Regions from separate parts of the Flammeovirga sp. AWQ4_249 genome, predicted to be linked through region 2. Evidence: riboswitches for the same ligand, from Rfam matches in the RefSeq annotation. Region 2 holds a riboswitch; each other region holds the start of a gene.
What was found. A riboswitch is a leader RNA that binds a small molecule or an ion and turns the genes downstream of it on or off. The one in region 2 is predicted to bind S-adenosylmethionine.
Positions count from the first base shown of each region.

Region 1: it holds a riboswitch for S-adenosylmethionine, as region 2 does, so the genes downstream of both, metH (methionine synthase) here and ACXAHM_RS18600 (hypothetical protein) in region 2, are expected to answer to the same signal.
Region 3: it holds a riboswitch for S-adenosylmethionine, as region 2 does, so the genes downstream of both, ACXAHM_RS03685 (hypothetical protein) here and ACXAHM_RS18600 (hypothetical protein) in region 2, are expected to answer to the same signal.

Region 1 is NZ_JBSWYJ010000004.1:43,340-48,440, reverse strand. Features, by position in the region: gene ACXAHM_RS05115 (SusC/RagA family TonB-linked outer membrane protein) at 1-2,043, opposite strand, end outside; SAM riboswitch class I at 2,572-2,679, shown strand; gene metH (methionine synthase) at 2,780-5,101, shown strand, end outside.
Region 2 is NZ_JBSWYJ010000029.1:39,739-44,839, forward strand. Features, by position in the region: gene ACXAHM_RS18585 (RNA polymerase sigma factor) at 1-219, opposite strand, end outside; gene ACXAHM_RS18590 (cation:dicarboxylate symporter family transporter) at 459-1,844, shown strand; gene ACXAHM_RS18595 (hypothetical protein) at 1,907-2,071, opposite strand; gene ACXAHM_RS18600 (hypothetical protein) at 2,084-2,335, opposite strand; SAM-I-IV-variant riboswitch at 2,395-2,489, opposite strand; gene ACXAHM_RS18605 (hypothetical protein) at 2,708-4,417, shown strand; gene ACXAHM_RS18610 (hypothetical protein) at 4,473-4,847, opposite strand; gene ACXAHM_RS18615 (beta-galactosidase) at 5,062-5,101, opposite strand, start outside.
Region 3 is NZ_JBSWYJ010000003.1:18,835-23,935, forward strand. Features, by position in the region: gene murD (UDP-N-acetylmuramoyl-L-alanine--D-glutamate ligase) at 1-53, shown strand, start outside; gene ACXAHM_RS03675 (FtsW/RodA/SpoVE family cell cycle protein) at 60-1,256, shown strand; gene ACXAHM_RS03680 (GAF domain-containing protein) at 1,665-2,546, shown strand; gene ACXAHM_RS03685 (hypothetical protein) at 2,590-2,799, opposite strand; SAM-I-IV-variant riboswitch at 2,850-2,952, opposite strand; gene ACXAHM_RS03690 (cytochrome-c peroxidase) at 3,085-4,206, shown strand; gene ACXAHM_RS03695 (MATE family efflux transporter) at 4,249-5,101, shown strand, end outside.

The DNA.
Region 1 (5,101 bases), on a different contig from region 2:
TAACTCATAATCAAAACCAAAATTAATTTGAGTAGTTTCTTCCCATTGTAAATCTGGATTCGCATAGTTGTTATAAGTTACTCCAGATCCAATACCTACTGCACTATATCCTTTATCACCTGATAGTGTTGGAAGTGAGCGGTAATTGCCAATTTCTTGAGATCCAGTAACACCCCATCCAGCTCTCATTTTTAGATTGCTAACCACTGAACTGTTTTTTAAGAAATCTTCTTCAGATAATCTCCAAGCTGCAGAAAACGAAGGGAAAACACCCCATTTGTTATTTGCACCAAAGCGAGAAGATCCATCTGCACGAACAGTAGCAGTGACTACATACTTATCTTTAAAACTTACGTTTGCTCGACCAATCCATGAGATTAACTTACTTGATTCTTTATAAGAACCTACTAGAACAGTACCATTTGCGGCATTTAAGTTATGTTCTGCTGTTTCATCAATATCAAAACCTGTCGCATTTGCTGAATTAAATTCACGACCAAATTCTTGATATGTGTAACCTGCTAAAGCATTTAATTTTAAATCACCAAAGTCTTTTGTGTAGTTTAATGTTCCTTCTAGTAAAGTGTTGTGTAAGAAATTATTACGAACATCTGCAGAGCCATTTCCGGTACCTACCCATTCAATTGTTCCCGGTAAATAAGCATTTCTTTTTGCTGAAGTAATATCTCCGCCTAAGTTTAATTTACCCGTTAGTCCAGGAAGTAACTCAGCTTCGATAAAAGCATTACCTAATAAGCGTTGTGTATTTGTGAAATCACGAACACTATTTGCCATAATGTAAGGATTCTTTTCTAGCTGATTTGAAGAAGAGAAATCTGTCGGTAAAAGAGGAGACATACGTAACATATTATTAATTACTCCGCCATCTAATGCGCCACCAACACCATAAGGTAAGTTATTATTTTTAGTGAATGCACCCATCATATTAGCACCAATAGTCACTTTCTCACTTAATTTTTGTGTGATATTCATACGTCCACCAATTCTTTCCATTCCAGAATTGATCATAATACCTTCTTGGTTTAAGTAATTTATGGAGAACCTATATTGTGTATTTGCTGTGCCACCAGATACCCCAACATTATGATTTTGAGTAATAGCAGATCTAGTCATTACATCCTGCCAATCTGTATTCGCTTCTAAATCCATTGGGTTAGAACCTTCAGCAGCAGTAGCAGATCTATACTCTGAAGCAGAAAGCATATCTACTTTTTTAGCAATTTGAGAAACACCGAAGTAAGCATCATAATCTACTTTTGCTTTCCCTTCTTTTCCTTTCTTTGTTGTAATGATAATGACACCATTGGCGCCTCTAGCACCATAAATAGCGGTTGCTGAAGCATCTTTTAAAACATCAAAAGACGCAATGTCATTAGGGTTGATACTTGCTAAAGGGTTTTTGGCAGCTGAAGCTGAATAGACACCTGCTGTACCTGGATCAGATGCAGTATTGTCAATAGGGAAACCATCAATTACATAAAGCGGTTCGTTTGATGCAGTTAGAGAAGTACCACCACGAACTCTAATGTTCACACCAGCACCTGGTTCACCTGATGAAGGAGTCATCTGAACACCTGCAATTTTACCTTGAATTAATTGGTCAGGAGAGGCCATCACTCCTTGGTTGAAATCATCAGCTTTGATTGAGGCCATTGCACCAGTGACATCTTTCTTTTCCATTTGACCATAACCAACAACCACAACCTCTTCAAGTTGTTCGGCATCCACTTTTAGTTGAATAGTGAAGTTGGATTGATTGCCAATGGTAACTTCTTGGTCAAAATAACCAATGTAAGTGATAGAAAGAGTGTTTGCATTTTCCGGAACATCCAACTTGAATTGTCCTTCAAAATTTGTTGTTGTCCCTAAAGTTGTTCCTTTTACGATTACGTTGACACCTGGAAGAGGTACATTGTTTTCGTCATTAATAATACCTGAGATAGTTCTATTTTGTGCAAATGCACTAAAATTTAGAAATAGAAGTACAGATACAAAACTGAATAGTTGTAATCTTTTTTTCATTTGTTAAAAGCGGTTTTTTACAGGCAATGAAGAGAGTGTAAGTAACATAATTGTTCCCTACGATTTTTTCATTTTCATTTCATTGCTTTCATTCCAAAGTAATAGATACAGTAAGCTGCTTTAGTAATTTAAATTAGTGTAGATCTCGAGATTTGAGCTATTGTTCTTCTACAATACTCGGAGTAAATCTTTGCTTTTGCAAATGTTAGATGATCATCAAATTAGCCTTTTTGATGCCTTAAATTGAAATATTTTAAGTGATAAATGAAAGTGAATTTATTTTTAACAAACTCTTCTTTTCAACCGGTTGCTATATGTTCATAACGAATTAAAATACACGATAGAAACCTGTTGCGCAATCTGTTTCGGTAATATTGTAAATTGTCTAAAATACGCTTTAAAAGTTGTACATTTCCTGTGTAGGTAAAATTTTAAAAAAAGTAAAAAAAGTCATGTTTTTTTATTGATAACCCTTATTTTATGTCATTTTCCTATTCAAATTTCTAAAAAACTGACTATCTTGCGGCGTGCTTATCAAGAATGACAGAGAGAACGGGCTCGTAGATGTCATGGCAACCGTTGTTCCCAGCGAAAGGTGCCAATTCCCGCTTCGGAGGTGTCCGAGAAAGATGAGCTAAATGCATTTGATCCAAATGCTTATCTCTAAAAATTTATTAAGCACGTTTTAGTCTTATCAATGGATGAGACATGTGAAACGTAACTTTCGAAAATACTTATGTCAAAAAAGCTCAACGAGTTAGCCAAAGAGCGTGTGTTGATTTTAGATGGTGCTATGGGTACCATGATTCAAAGACACAAATTAGGAGAAGAGGATTATAGAGGAGATCGATATAAAAACCACCCGTGTGATGTAAAAGGAAATAATGATATGTTGTCGATAACTCAGCCACATATTATTAGAGATATCCATAAACAATATTTCGAGGCAGGGTCAGATATCGTAGAAACAAACACTTTCAGTGGAACTACGATTGCCATGGCGGATTATCAAATGGAAGCTGATGTTTATGAATTGAACTATGCTTCTGCGAAATTAGCTAAAGAAGCTGCAGATGAATTTACCGCAAAAGAACCTCATAAACCACGTTTTGTTGCAGGTGCTGTTGGACCAACGAACCGTACGGCTTCTATCTCTCCAGATGTAAATGATCCAGGTTATAGAGCAGTAACTTTTGATGACTTAGTAGAAGCTTATTATTTACAAGTTCAAGGTTTAGCTGAAGGTGGGGCAGATACCATTTTAATTGAAACAGTTTTTGATACCTTAAACTGTAAAGCGGCTCTATTTGCTGCTGATAAGTATTTCACAGATGTTGAAGAAGGAAATGTAACTTCTGCAGTTCCTGCGGGAAGAGAGGATGAATTTCCTAATTTATATAAAGGAGAACGTTTACCATTGATGGTATCAGGTACAATTACCGATGCATCAGGTAGAACACTTTCAGGACAAGTAGTAGAAGCATTCTGGAACTCAATCCGTCATGCTGATTTGTTCAGTGTTGGTTTGAACTGTGCTTTAGGTGCCGATTTACTTCGTCCTTATATTCAAGAATTATCTCGTGTAGCAGACGTAAACGTTTCTGCTTATCCAAATGCGGGTCTACCAAACGAATTTGGTGAGTACGACCAAACATCAGAAGAGATGAGTAAAATCTTGGAATCTTTTGATGGATTAGTGAATATCATTGGTGGATGTTGTGGTACCACACCTGATCATATTTCAGGAATTGCCAAAACATTTAGCGAAGCAAAAGTTAGAGAAATTCCTACTCAAGAGCCTTTCCAAAGGTTAAGTGGATTGGAACCTGTAACTATTAAGCCTGATAGCATTTTTGTCAACGTTGGTGAAAGAGCTAACGTAACGGGTTCAGCTAAATTCCGTCGTTTAATTGAGAACGGAGAATTTGAAGAAGCTATTGAAGTGGTAAGACATCAGGTAGAAGGTGGAGCACAAGTGATTGACGTCAACATGGACGAAGGAATGTTAGACTCTAAAGAGTGCATGACACGTTTCTTGAACCTAATTGCTTCTGAGCCTGATATCGCTAAGCTTCCAATCATGGTCGATTCTTCGAAATGGGAAATCATTGAAGCTGGCTTAAAAACATTACAAGGTAAAGGTATTGTGAACTCTATTTCTTTAAAAGAGGGAGAGGAAGACTTTATCAAAAAAGCGACATTAATTAAAAAATATGGTGCTGCAACTGTTGTAATGGCATTTGATGAGGAAGGACAAGCTGATAACTTCGAGAGAAGAAAAGAAATCTGTGCTCGTTCATATGATATCTTGGTAAATAAAGTAGGTTTCCCTCCACAAGACATCATCTTTGACCCGAATATCTTGGCGGTTGCTACAGGTATCGAAGAGCACAACAATTATGCTGTTGATTTCTTCAAGGGTACAAAGTGGATCAAAGATAACCTTCCTCATGCTTTAGTAAGTGGAGGTGTATCTAATATCTCCTTCTCTTTCAGAGGTAATAATGCTGTTAGAGAAGCAATGCACTCTGTGTTCTTGTATCATGCGGGTAAAGCAGGTATGGATATGGGTATTGTCAACCCAGGTATGCTGGAAGTGTATGAGGAGATTCCTAAAGACTTATTAGAATACGTTGAAGATGTTCTTTTAAATAGAAGAGAAGATGCTACTGAGCGTTTAGTAGATTTTGCTGAAACTGTAAAATCAAAAGGCAAGAAAAAAGAGGTAGATCTTTCTTGGAGAGAGAAATCTGTAGAAGAAAGACTTTCTCACGCTTTGGTAAAAGGTTTAGTAGAATTTGTTGAGCAAGATGTTGAAGAAGCTCGTCAAAAATTTGACAGACCTATTGAAGTGATTGAAGGTCCTTTAATGGATGGCATGAACGTAGTAGGTGATTTATTTGGTGAAGGTAAAATGTTCCTTCCTCAAGTAGTGAAATCTGCACGTGTAATGAAGAAAGCGGTAGCTATTCTGATTCCATACATTGAAGAAGAGAAAGCAAAGAACCCTGAATTAGCAGGTTCATCTTCAGCAGGTAAAATTTTAATGGCGACTGTA
Region 2 (5,101 bases):
TTTCTTGAGTAATGTTAGACAAACGTTGAGGGCAATTCTATAAACCCAAGTTGACCAATCCGCATTACTTTTAAAGTTCTCTTTACTTCTCCATATTTGTAAACAGACTTCTTGAAAATAATCTTCAAAATCTTCTTGTGTATTTGTATAGGCTCTACAAATTTTGATGATGATACCTGTATGAGGTCGAATGTATGTAGTATAAAAATCACTGCTCACTTTTGTTTTTTATTTTTATTAGTGGCTTAAATTCAAAATTATTACACCTTAGCTTATTTTTTTTTCACTTTTATTAAATAATATTCTTTATACTATTTTTAGATTAAATTGTAAGACTGAGTTGATTACGAAAAATGATATAAAAACTTGTACAAACAAATATTAATTTGATTCTTTATTGATTTATTTTTGAGTATTTTTCATGTTGAATTCAAAAGAATCTAAATTAATAAAATTACATGTTTTTAATTTTAGCATTAGCAGCTTTTATATGTCTTTTAGGCGTATTAAGGTTTATGTCAGATAAAAAAATCAAATTTCATTATCGAAACCTCACTGCTATTGGTTTGGGAATTGTTTTCGGTTGGGGATTATTTGAATTTTTACCAAAAGATACTTTTCATGAATTACAGTATTACATGAAGACTGTCTCTAATGTTTATATCCGCTTCTTAAAGTTAATGATTGTTCCCATCGTCTTTATTAGTATTACAACGACACTAGTAAATCTTAATAAAGAATCAAATATTGGAAATAGAATAGGAAAAGTGATTGGATATTTTGTGACATCAATTACTGGTGCTGCTTCTATTGCATTTATGATGGCTAATGTTTTTGGTTTTTCGACGATTATTGATGCCTCAAAGTTAAATACTGGAAATATTTCGGAGGGATATGCAAATAGAATTGAAAGTATTGGTGATGCTTCTTTGGGAAAAGTTATTTATGGTTTCACCCAAAAAATACCGACCTCTATTTTTCAAGCGTTCTCTGAGAATAATATTATAGGTACATTACTTGTTGCCCTCTTAATTGGTTTGGCTATTCGTCGAATGGAAAAAAGAAAACCAGAAGAAATGGGGCGAATCATTAGTTTATTAGATAGTACTAAGATTATTATCAATAGCATAACAATGACAATCATTAAGTTGACACCTTATGGCGTATTTTCTTTAATGACAATTGCCGTTGCTAAAAATGGACCTACATTATTTGGAGATTTAGCTATCTTCATTGGTGTATCTTATTTAACTATGGCCTTAATTTTTGGTATGCATATGTTAGTTCAGTTATCAGTAGGCAATAATCCGATTAAGCATTTCCAAAATTTATTACCAGCAATAATCACAGGTTTTTCTACTCAATCTTCAGGTGCTTCTTTGCCTGTTACGATCAACTCATTAGTTGAAAGAAATGGAGTAGATTCTGAAACTGCAAATATTGGAGCTTCATTAGGAACTACAATGGGCATGAATGCATGTGGTGCAATGTGGCCTGTATTTATGATCGTTTTGTCTGTAGGAGTTACTAATGCAATGGGAATTCAACCTTTAGAAATTACATCCCCAAGTGTAATTCTTACCATGTTTATTTCAGTGATTATTTCCTCTTTTGGTATTGCAGGCCTTCCAGGTACGGCTTCATTTGCAGCAATTACAGCGATGACAATTATGGGTATCACTCCCGAGGTTATGGGTATAGTTTTGACATTTGTATTATCTGTTGATTCATTAATTGATATGGGAAGAACAGCTACAAATATTTTTGGTGTTTCATCTGCTGCGACCTTTATTTCCAAGAAAGAAGGTTTAATGGATATGGAAGTTTTTGACAAAGCATCATAAAAAGAATATACAAAATGAATTTACCCCTTGATGAACTGATAAAATCATCAAGGGGTATTTTTTTATAAACCTCTAGCATCAATTACATCTTGTAAAGCCGTTAGTAAACTTTGATTATGATGTGAGATTAATGTCTTCGAATCTCTTACTATTTTTAATAATTCTTGATCATTTAATGTAGAGAAATGATCTAAGAATTGAATATATATTTCTTGTGCTAAACTCATGTCTTTGGGATTTTAAAGTGATACAATTTTATCTTCAATTAGCTTTACTTTCCTTTTTATAGAAAGTCTTCCATTTTTTATAATTAAACGATCTTCTTTAAATTTCCGCTTTCGAATTTCTTCATTTAAAGCACTTAAATACAATCCTCTAGGATTACTCCAAAAGGTATTGCCGACTTCTTCGTTGAATGCAGCGATTAGCTCTTCATTCTGTAAATGAGATAGTTGTGTTACTTTCTCTTCGTAATTTTTTGTCAATGTCATTCTGTAAAAGATTATAAAGTGAATAATCAATTAAGGACATCAAGAAAAATGGGGAATTCAGTGGGGTAGGTTTTTGTCTTCCTAAGACCACATCTTTTTCACCACCGTGGATTTAACTCGGTTGGTATCCATTCAAGGATTCTTGATGATACTACAAAGTTAGCTTAATTCTTTAATAAAAAGCAAAATTACATTGATAAAATTAATTATTTAATTCAATTTTTATTGCTTTTAAAAAAATATTACAATTTAAAATACACGGTTATAAATTCATAAAAATAAACATTCTACATACATTGATAACCGTTTTTTGATAGACTTTTGCTCAGGAATACCGTTTTATCTTTTGAACCTAATTCACATCAATTTTTTATGAACAATTTATTTTACAAAATAACATTAGGAATATTTAGCTTATTCTTAATAACTTCTTTTGCAACCACAGACACAGAAGAAGGAATTAATAAAAAGAAGAAATATTCTCAGCCAACACATAATCCATGGTTATCAGCAGATAAAATGGCCACAACACATTTTGATATGGGGCAAACGGATAATTTTGAAGCACCAATTATTGGAGGTGAATTCAATATTGATCCTTTAGACAGTACTCATGTACAAAGAGTAACTGCAGGTCCTGTAAACATTATTACTCTAAAATCAACAAGCAAAGACTTTTGGTGGGCATTATCTACTGATAAAATCTCTTACATAGATGGTAGAAATGGCCAATGGCTAAAAATAGCTGAATATCAATTGCCTAAAGTTGCACCTATTTCAAATGAAAATTTAGATGCTTTATTAAGTAAAAAATATAGTTCTTCAGAAGCTTTAGCAAAAGATTATGATCAACTATGGGCTCCTTCAAAAGAATTAAACCCTACAGTTCGTATGTTGACTGGAAATAGTATTTATGCTTTTGTTGACAAAGATGGTTATTTGTATTTAACAGCCTCAGGATATATTTATAAATTAGCTTTTGATAAAGATAAAGTAACATTGGTAAATAAAATCAATGTAAAAGAAAGAATGGCAGTTCCAGAAGAAATGAAGAAGTTTATAGACTTGAATCAAATTCCTGGAGGTATAACTGGTGCTCAAATTTCTTATGATGGAACTATTATCGTGGGTACCATCTTTGGTTTGATGGCAATTGATAGAGATCTTAAAGAAATAAAAGATAATCTAGCTTTACCAATTGAATCTTTTTATACTTCATATCCTCCTGATAGAAGAGAAACTCCAGAATTTATTTCGAATTCATTTGCCATAGATGAAAATAATGCTGTTTACGTTGCAAGTGGTACAACGATGAACAAAATCGTTTGGAATGGAAAACTATTCTCGATGGAGGCAAAAGATGGTGCATGGTCAGAAAAATACCAAACAGGAGATTTATCTCCAACAATTAAATATGGTACGGGTACGGGGTCAACACCAACATTGATGGGTTTTGGAAAAGATGAAGATAAATTAGTTGTGATCACGGATGGAGAAAATAGAATGCATTTAACAGCATTTTGGAGAGATCGTCAAGATAATGAACAACAATTAGCTGATAAAATTGAAGTGAATTGTGGTTATGGTGATACACCTCCAGCTTTTATTCAATCTGAACAATCTGTTGCTACTTTAGGTTATGGTGCATTTGTTGTGAATAATATTGCTCCGCAGAAAGAAGGTTTAAGAGATTTTGATCCCACTCATAAAGTAAATGATCTAATCTTCAATGTTTTGGCTGTAGGTCCTGTAGTACAAGCAGGAAAAGGTATTGAGCGTTTTGAATGGAACACAAAGACGAACAAATGGAAAAGGGTATGGGCCAATTCTGATATTGCATCGACTAGCATGGTTCCAGCAGTAAGCTCTACTTCAAATGTCGTTTGTATTAATACTTATGACGATGAAAAAGGCTGGCAAGTACTTGGTCTAGATTGGACAACAGGTGAACCTGTTCAAATTGTCAATTTTGGTAAATCATCATTTGGAAATGGAGCCTATGCTTTAATTCAATATGATGAAAATGGCGATTTAATTTTTAATAGTATTGGTGGTTCAATGCGAGTAAGTATAACAGATTAATGCAATTTAATCTAGAAGAAAAGGTCACTTCATTTATAAATGAGTGACCTTTTTTTTAATCAACAATAGTTGGTTGATCTTCTTTTTTATCAAAGTTTTCCTTTTTCGAAGTAAACAAGAAGTTAGTAAAAACATCTAGCGTTGTCGCCATTCTATTAGAGTTTTCAACTGCATGAATAGCTTCAATATTTACTTCAGAATGTTTATTATGTTTCTTTTTCCTTTTCTTTTTTTCCCTTTTTTCTTGTTTAAAAGGTTCATTTTGTTGGGTAGGATGTGTGTACAATGGATCTCCAAGTTTTACATCCAATGTTGCTTTGTCTTTATTTTTTTTGCCAAAAATCATCTCTAATGGATAACCATAATATTGAGCATTGGCTGCAAATGAGACTACAAATAGTGCGAAAAATGTTATTACTGCTTTTTTCATTTATAAATAATAATTGTAGTGTAGCTTACTTTTTATGTTGCTATTAATAGTACAACTATCGTATAGTTTACACTACTTACAGAAGAGTATTTATTTCATAAAAAGCATATTTTGATAGTACTTAGTTACATCTTATAAATATTTAATGTTTTTAAAAATAAAAAGGGTTGATATCGTTTATTATATCAACCCTAGCATGTTCTTAATATAGAGACTAGATGGATTTTCCTTTTTTCTTATTGTAAAGAGATTTA
Region 3 (5,101 bases), on a different contig from region 2:
ACTACATGGCAAGAGGAGATGAATTTATTAAAGCTGTAGAAGAGATAAAGTAAGATACTATGGATAAAATCTTAAAAAAACTAGAAGGAGATAAAGTAATATGGGGTGTGATGATTACACTCTCAATGTTTTCTGTACTTGTGGTTTATAGTGCGACAGGATCATTGGCCTATATGCAAGCTGGAGGAGATAATGAACATTATTTATTACGTCACTCTACTTTAGTTTTTATTGGTTTAATCGGTGCTTTTGTTTGTCATAGAATTGATTATGTCTACTACTCAAGATTGTCAAGGTATGCACTACTTCTATCTATTCCATTATTGATTTTTACCTGGTTATTCGGGTCTGAAATCAACAGTGCATCTCGATGGATTAACATCCCTATAATCAATTTTACTTTTCAACCTTCTGATTTAGCTCGTTTAGCGTTAATTACGAACATGGCTTCAATGCTTTGGAAAAGGCAACGTGATATTGGTGAATTTAATAAAGCAATTGTTCCCCTATTAATTTGGACAGGTATTATCTGTGGATTGATTGGTGTATCTGATATTTCAACTGCTTCTTTGTTATTCTTAACGATAATGCTTCAGTTATTTATAGGTCGTGTACCTGTCAAATACCTTTTCATGTTAGTTGTAATTGGAGCGTTAGCAGGACTCTTTGTTTATCAATTCGGACAACGTGGAGGTACTGCAGTCAGTCGTATTTCTTCGTTTATGAGTGAAACGGATGTACCTTACCAAGCTGAACAATCTTATATTGCAATTTCTACTGGAGGTCTTTGGGGTAAAGGAGTTGGAGATAGTACACAAAGAAACTTCCTACCACACTCCTATTCCGATTTTGTGTTTGCCATTATTGTCGAAGAATATGGTTTAATTGGAGCAATTCTTATCATTGGACTTTATCTCACACTGCTTTATCGGGGTATGACTATTGTGGCCAATTCCCAGAAAGCCTTTGGAGGGCTTTTAGCAGCAGGGTTGACCTTTAGTTTAATCTTACAAGCCTTTGTACATATGGGAGTTGTAGTTGGTTTATTACCTTTGACAGGTCTACCATTACCATTGATCAGTATGGGTGGTACATCTTTACTCTTTACAGGGATGACTGTTGGAATTATCCTAAGTGTAAGTAAATCAACACAAGAAGATTCTGAAGAAGTAAGATTAAAAAGAGCAGAAAGAGCCAAAGAAAGAAAAGGGCAAGAAGGAACAAATCGTCCAAGAAATGTTCGATTAAAACCTTAAGAAAATATTGAAATAATTATCCTTATTAAGGTCTTTAGTATATAAAAAATATGCTGAAGACCTTTTTTTCATATTGTAACAAACACAATTATTACAGATGTAAGGTTTCATTCTTTTTATAAGAAAAACATCAATTAATATCAAAAAAAGCTCAATTTAGACATTATAAGTTTAATAATAAAAGTGATTTAGGAACACTAATTCATATTTTTATAACTAAACTTTCCCATTAATACCTAAAACTATTACATAAGATCCTTTAGCAAAAAGGATTAAAATCAACTCAAATATTCTTTTTTATGTTTAGACAGTATCAACCAAATCTTGTGAATTACTGTGCATACTCCATTAAACAATCATATTCAAAATTTAGTAACCTCAATTGAGAACCATCTCATTATTAATGAAATGGGGTTAATTGAAATATTGCAAAAAAGCCTAGATAAGATTGTTTCTTTCTCGCAGTGTAAATATGGTTTTATTGGAATTGTTGATCAACAAGATGGAGTTCTGAACTATAAGTACTTAGTGGAGAAAAAACCTTCAAATGGTTTTAATCCTTTTGATAAGGCATTATTAAAAAATCCTTTAGAAGTCAATGTTTCAAAAGCATATCAATACCTTAAAGACATTCCCTATATCAAAAAACCAATTTTTTCTTTTGATAAAGATAGAGCTGAAAAAAATCTCCCATGGTATTCCAATATATTAATCCCAATTCACAAAGATGATCATCTTATTGCTGTTTTAGGATTGAATGATCGTAAAAAAGGATTCGGTCAACAATTTTCCCTTAGAATGAAACCTGTGGTAGATACTTTTGGGAAAGTAATTAGAAAATTATCGAAAAATACAGATATAAATAATATACAAAACAATTCTATTTTTGAGACTCCTGTGAATAAGCATATGTATGATATGTTGATTACAATTGACCATCTGTGGAATATCAAAAAGAGAAATTACATTTGGGATAGTAAAATTGGTGTTTCGAAAGAACATATTATGGATTATGTCTTCGATCAAGATTACAATGTATTAGAAGATCTACTTATACTTTCTCAGAAAACAAAAACGTCTCAAAAAGGAAGTATTCGTATCAAAAAGAAAAAGAAAGTCATGATTTTAGCAATCAAAGTGCATTATAATTCCTCTACGAATACCTATGATGTTTTTGCAAAAGATATTACAGTTTCTTCGAACCAAAACATTCAAGATAAAAAGAACATAGACCGCAAGAAAATATTAGATTTCTGCTTTAAAAATCCTGTAATCAACAGTTTCTTTTAAAAAAGGAAAGAGCCATTGAAATAAATTCAGTAGCTCTTTATCATTACAACTTTTCTTCAATTTTAGCTAGCAAATGATGGCCATATAATTTTGGAAGGGAATGATCTTGAGGATTTCGAATACCTAATAATTTTTCAGCTTGTAGCATTGTCAGGTTTCTATACTTTACTTCTAATGAGTTAGTTGCAAAACGATTTTTTAATACATCGTAGCATTCTTCTAATGATAATTCAAAAGGAGATTTTGTAAGCATTTTTATAATGTTTTAAGTACTGAACATTATAAACATCAAAATTTTGGAAGGGGATTCTATTTTTTTGTCATGAATCAGACCACATCTATTGTACCACCGTGGCTTTACTGCTCGGTTGGTATCTATCATAAGATAGCTTTCTTGATGTTTAAATTAACTACTGCAAGTCTACTAGAACATTAAAATAAAATCAAGATTTTTTTTATTTATTAACATGAAATGAATTTGTTGTGGTATATTGAAATATCACAATTTAGTTGTAAATTAATGTCAAACCTAGATGACATGCAATCAAAATATATCTACTTTTTTTCTATACTCTCAATTTTGTTCGGAAGTTGTTGTGAAGAAAACCAACCGATACAGAATTCACCTTATAATCTAGAAATTCCAGAACACTTTGGGAAGCAATTTGTATTACCTGATGACAATCCTTTGACTGAAAAAGGAGTTGAATTGGGGCGTATGCTATTTTATGACAAACAACTTTCTAGAGATTTTTCAACCTCATGTGGATCATGTCATCAGCAAAAATTAGCTTTTACTGACGGGAAAGCTAAAGCGGAAGGTATTCATGGAAGAGTGGGTGAATTTAGTAGTATGTCAACTGTTAATCTCATGTGGACAGGAAAATTCTTTTGGGATGGTAGAGCAGCAAGCTTAGAAAGTCAAGCATTAGACCCTATTCAAAATGTATTGGAAATGGACATGACTCTTGAAGAGGTAGCAGAAAGACTAAGTAATGATCCTAAATATCCTGCTTTATTTGAACTCGCATTTGGAACACCTGAAATAACTCCAGAAAATATAAGTAAGGCCATCGCCCAGTTTGAAAGAACATTAATCTCCGCTAATTCTAAATATGATCGATTAATTTTAGGTACCTATACTCCTACAGAAGAAGAAAAATTGGGAATGGATTTATTCTTAACCCATCCTATTGCTGGTGAAATCAGAGGTGGAAATTGTGGTGATTGTCATTTAGGTGTGCTAACCTCTGGTGATCCTATAGCTTTTAGAGGATTTCATAATAATGGACTAGATACAGATGCTAATCTAAAAGAAGGTATCAAAGGAGTTACTCAAAATGAATTTGACAAAGGCAAATTTAAAGCTCCAACACTTAGAAATATCGCTCTTACCGCTCCATATATGCATGATGGCAGGTTTAATACGCTAGAAGAAGTTTTGGAACATTATGACGAACATATTCAAGAAAGTCGAACATTAGATCCTTTGATTACGGAAGCTAGTAATGAACCTATTTTCCCTGGTGATCCAGTAAAATTACATTTAACTCAAAAAGAAAAAAATGCTATTCTTGCCTTTCTTCATATGCTAACCGATGAGGAATTTGTGAACAATCCAGTACACTCAGACCCTTTTGAAGAGTTGGGAGATCAATAAATAATACTTTAATTTAGGACTCTAAGCTCCAACAAATTAATAATGAGTCAAAACAATAAAGCCTTAACAGGAAATATCTTTTCAATATTTTTTTCATTTTCAATACCTACTGTACTTGGCATGTTAGCAATAACATCTGCGGGTATAATTGATGGAATGTTTGTTGGTAAATTTGTTGGAACTGATGCTTTGGCAGCTGTATCGTTATGTGCTCCTATTTATTCTTTATTATTTGGTGTTCCTATCTTATTTTCTACAGGAGGGGAAGTTTTTTGTGGAAAGTTTATTGGTGAAGGAAATATAAAAAAAGCCAGAGCAACTTTTACTTCCATTTTATTAATCATAGGTATTTTTAGTCTCGTTATTACAATTTTCGGACTATTATTCACAGAAAAAATTGCTTTAATATTAGGAGCTGATGAAAAAATAAAAGCAATAGTAATTGATTATTTGACTGTAATTATTGCACTTACACCGGTGATGTCATGTTATGCCCTTACTTATTTTATTCGAGTTGACGGGAGGCCAAATTTAAGTTTCACATCACTTCTTTTAGTTGCGATTGCTAATATCATATTGGATTATATCTTCATTGTACATTTTCAACTTGGTGTGCAAGGTGCAGCATTAGGCACTTCTATTTCTTATTTTATTTTACCATTGTTACTACTTCCTCATTTTTTCTCCAAAAAAGGAAATCTTTCTTTTTATTTTAATAAAATTGATTGGAACATTATCAAAGGAATTACCTATAATGGTTCTTCAGAATTTCTAAGTGAATTATCAGGAGGTATATTATTTTTTGTGATCAATATTCAAATGATTAAATATTATGGTACTGATGGAGTTGCTGCTTTCGCCATAGTTGGATACTTAATTTATCTGATGATTATGT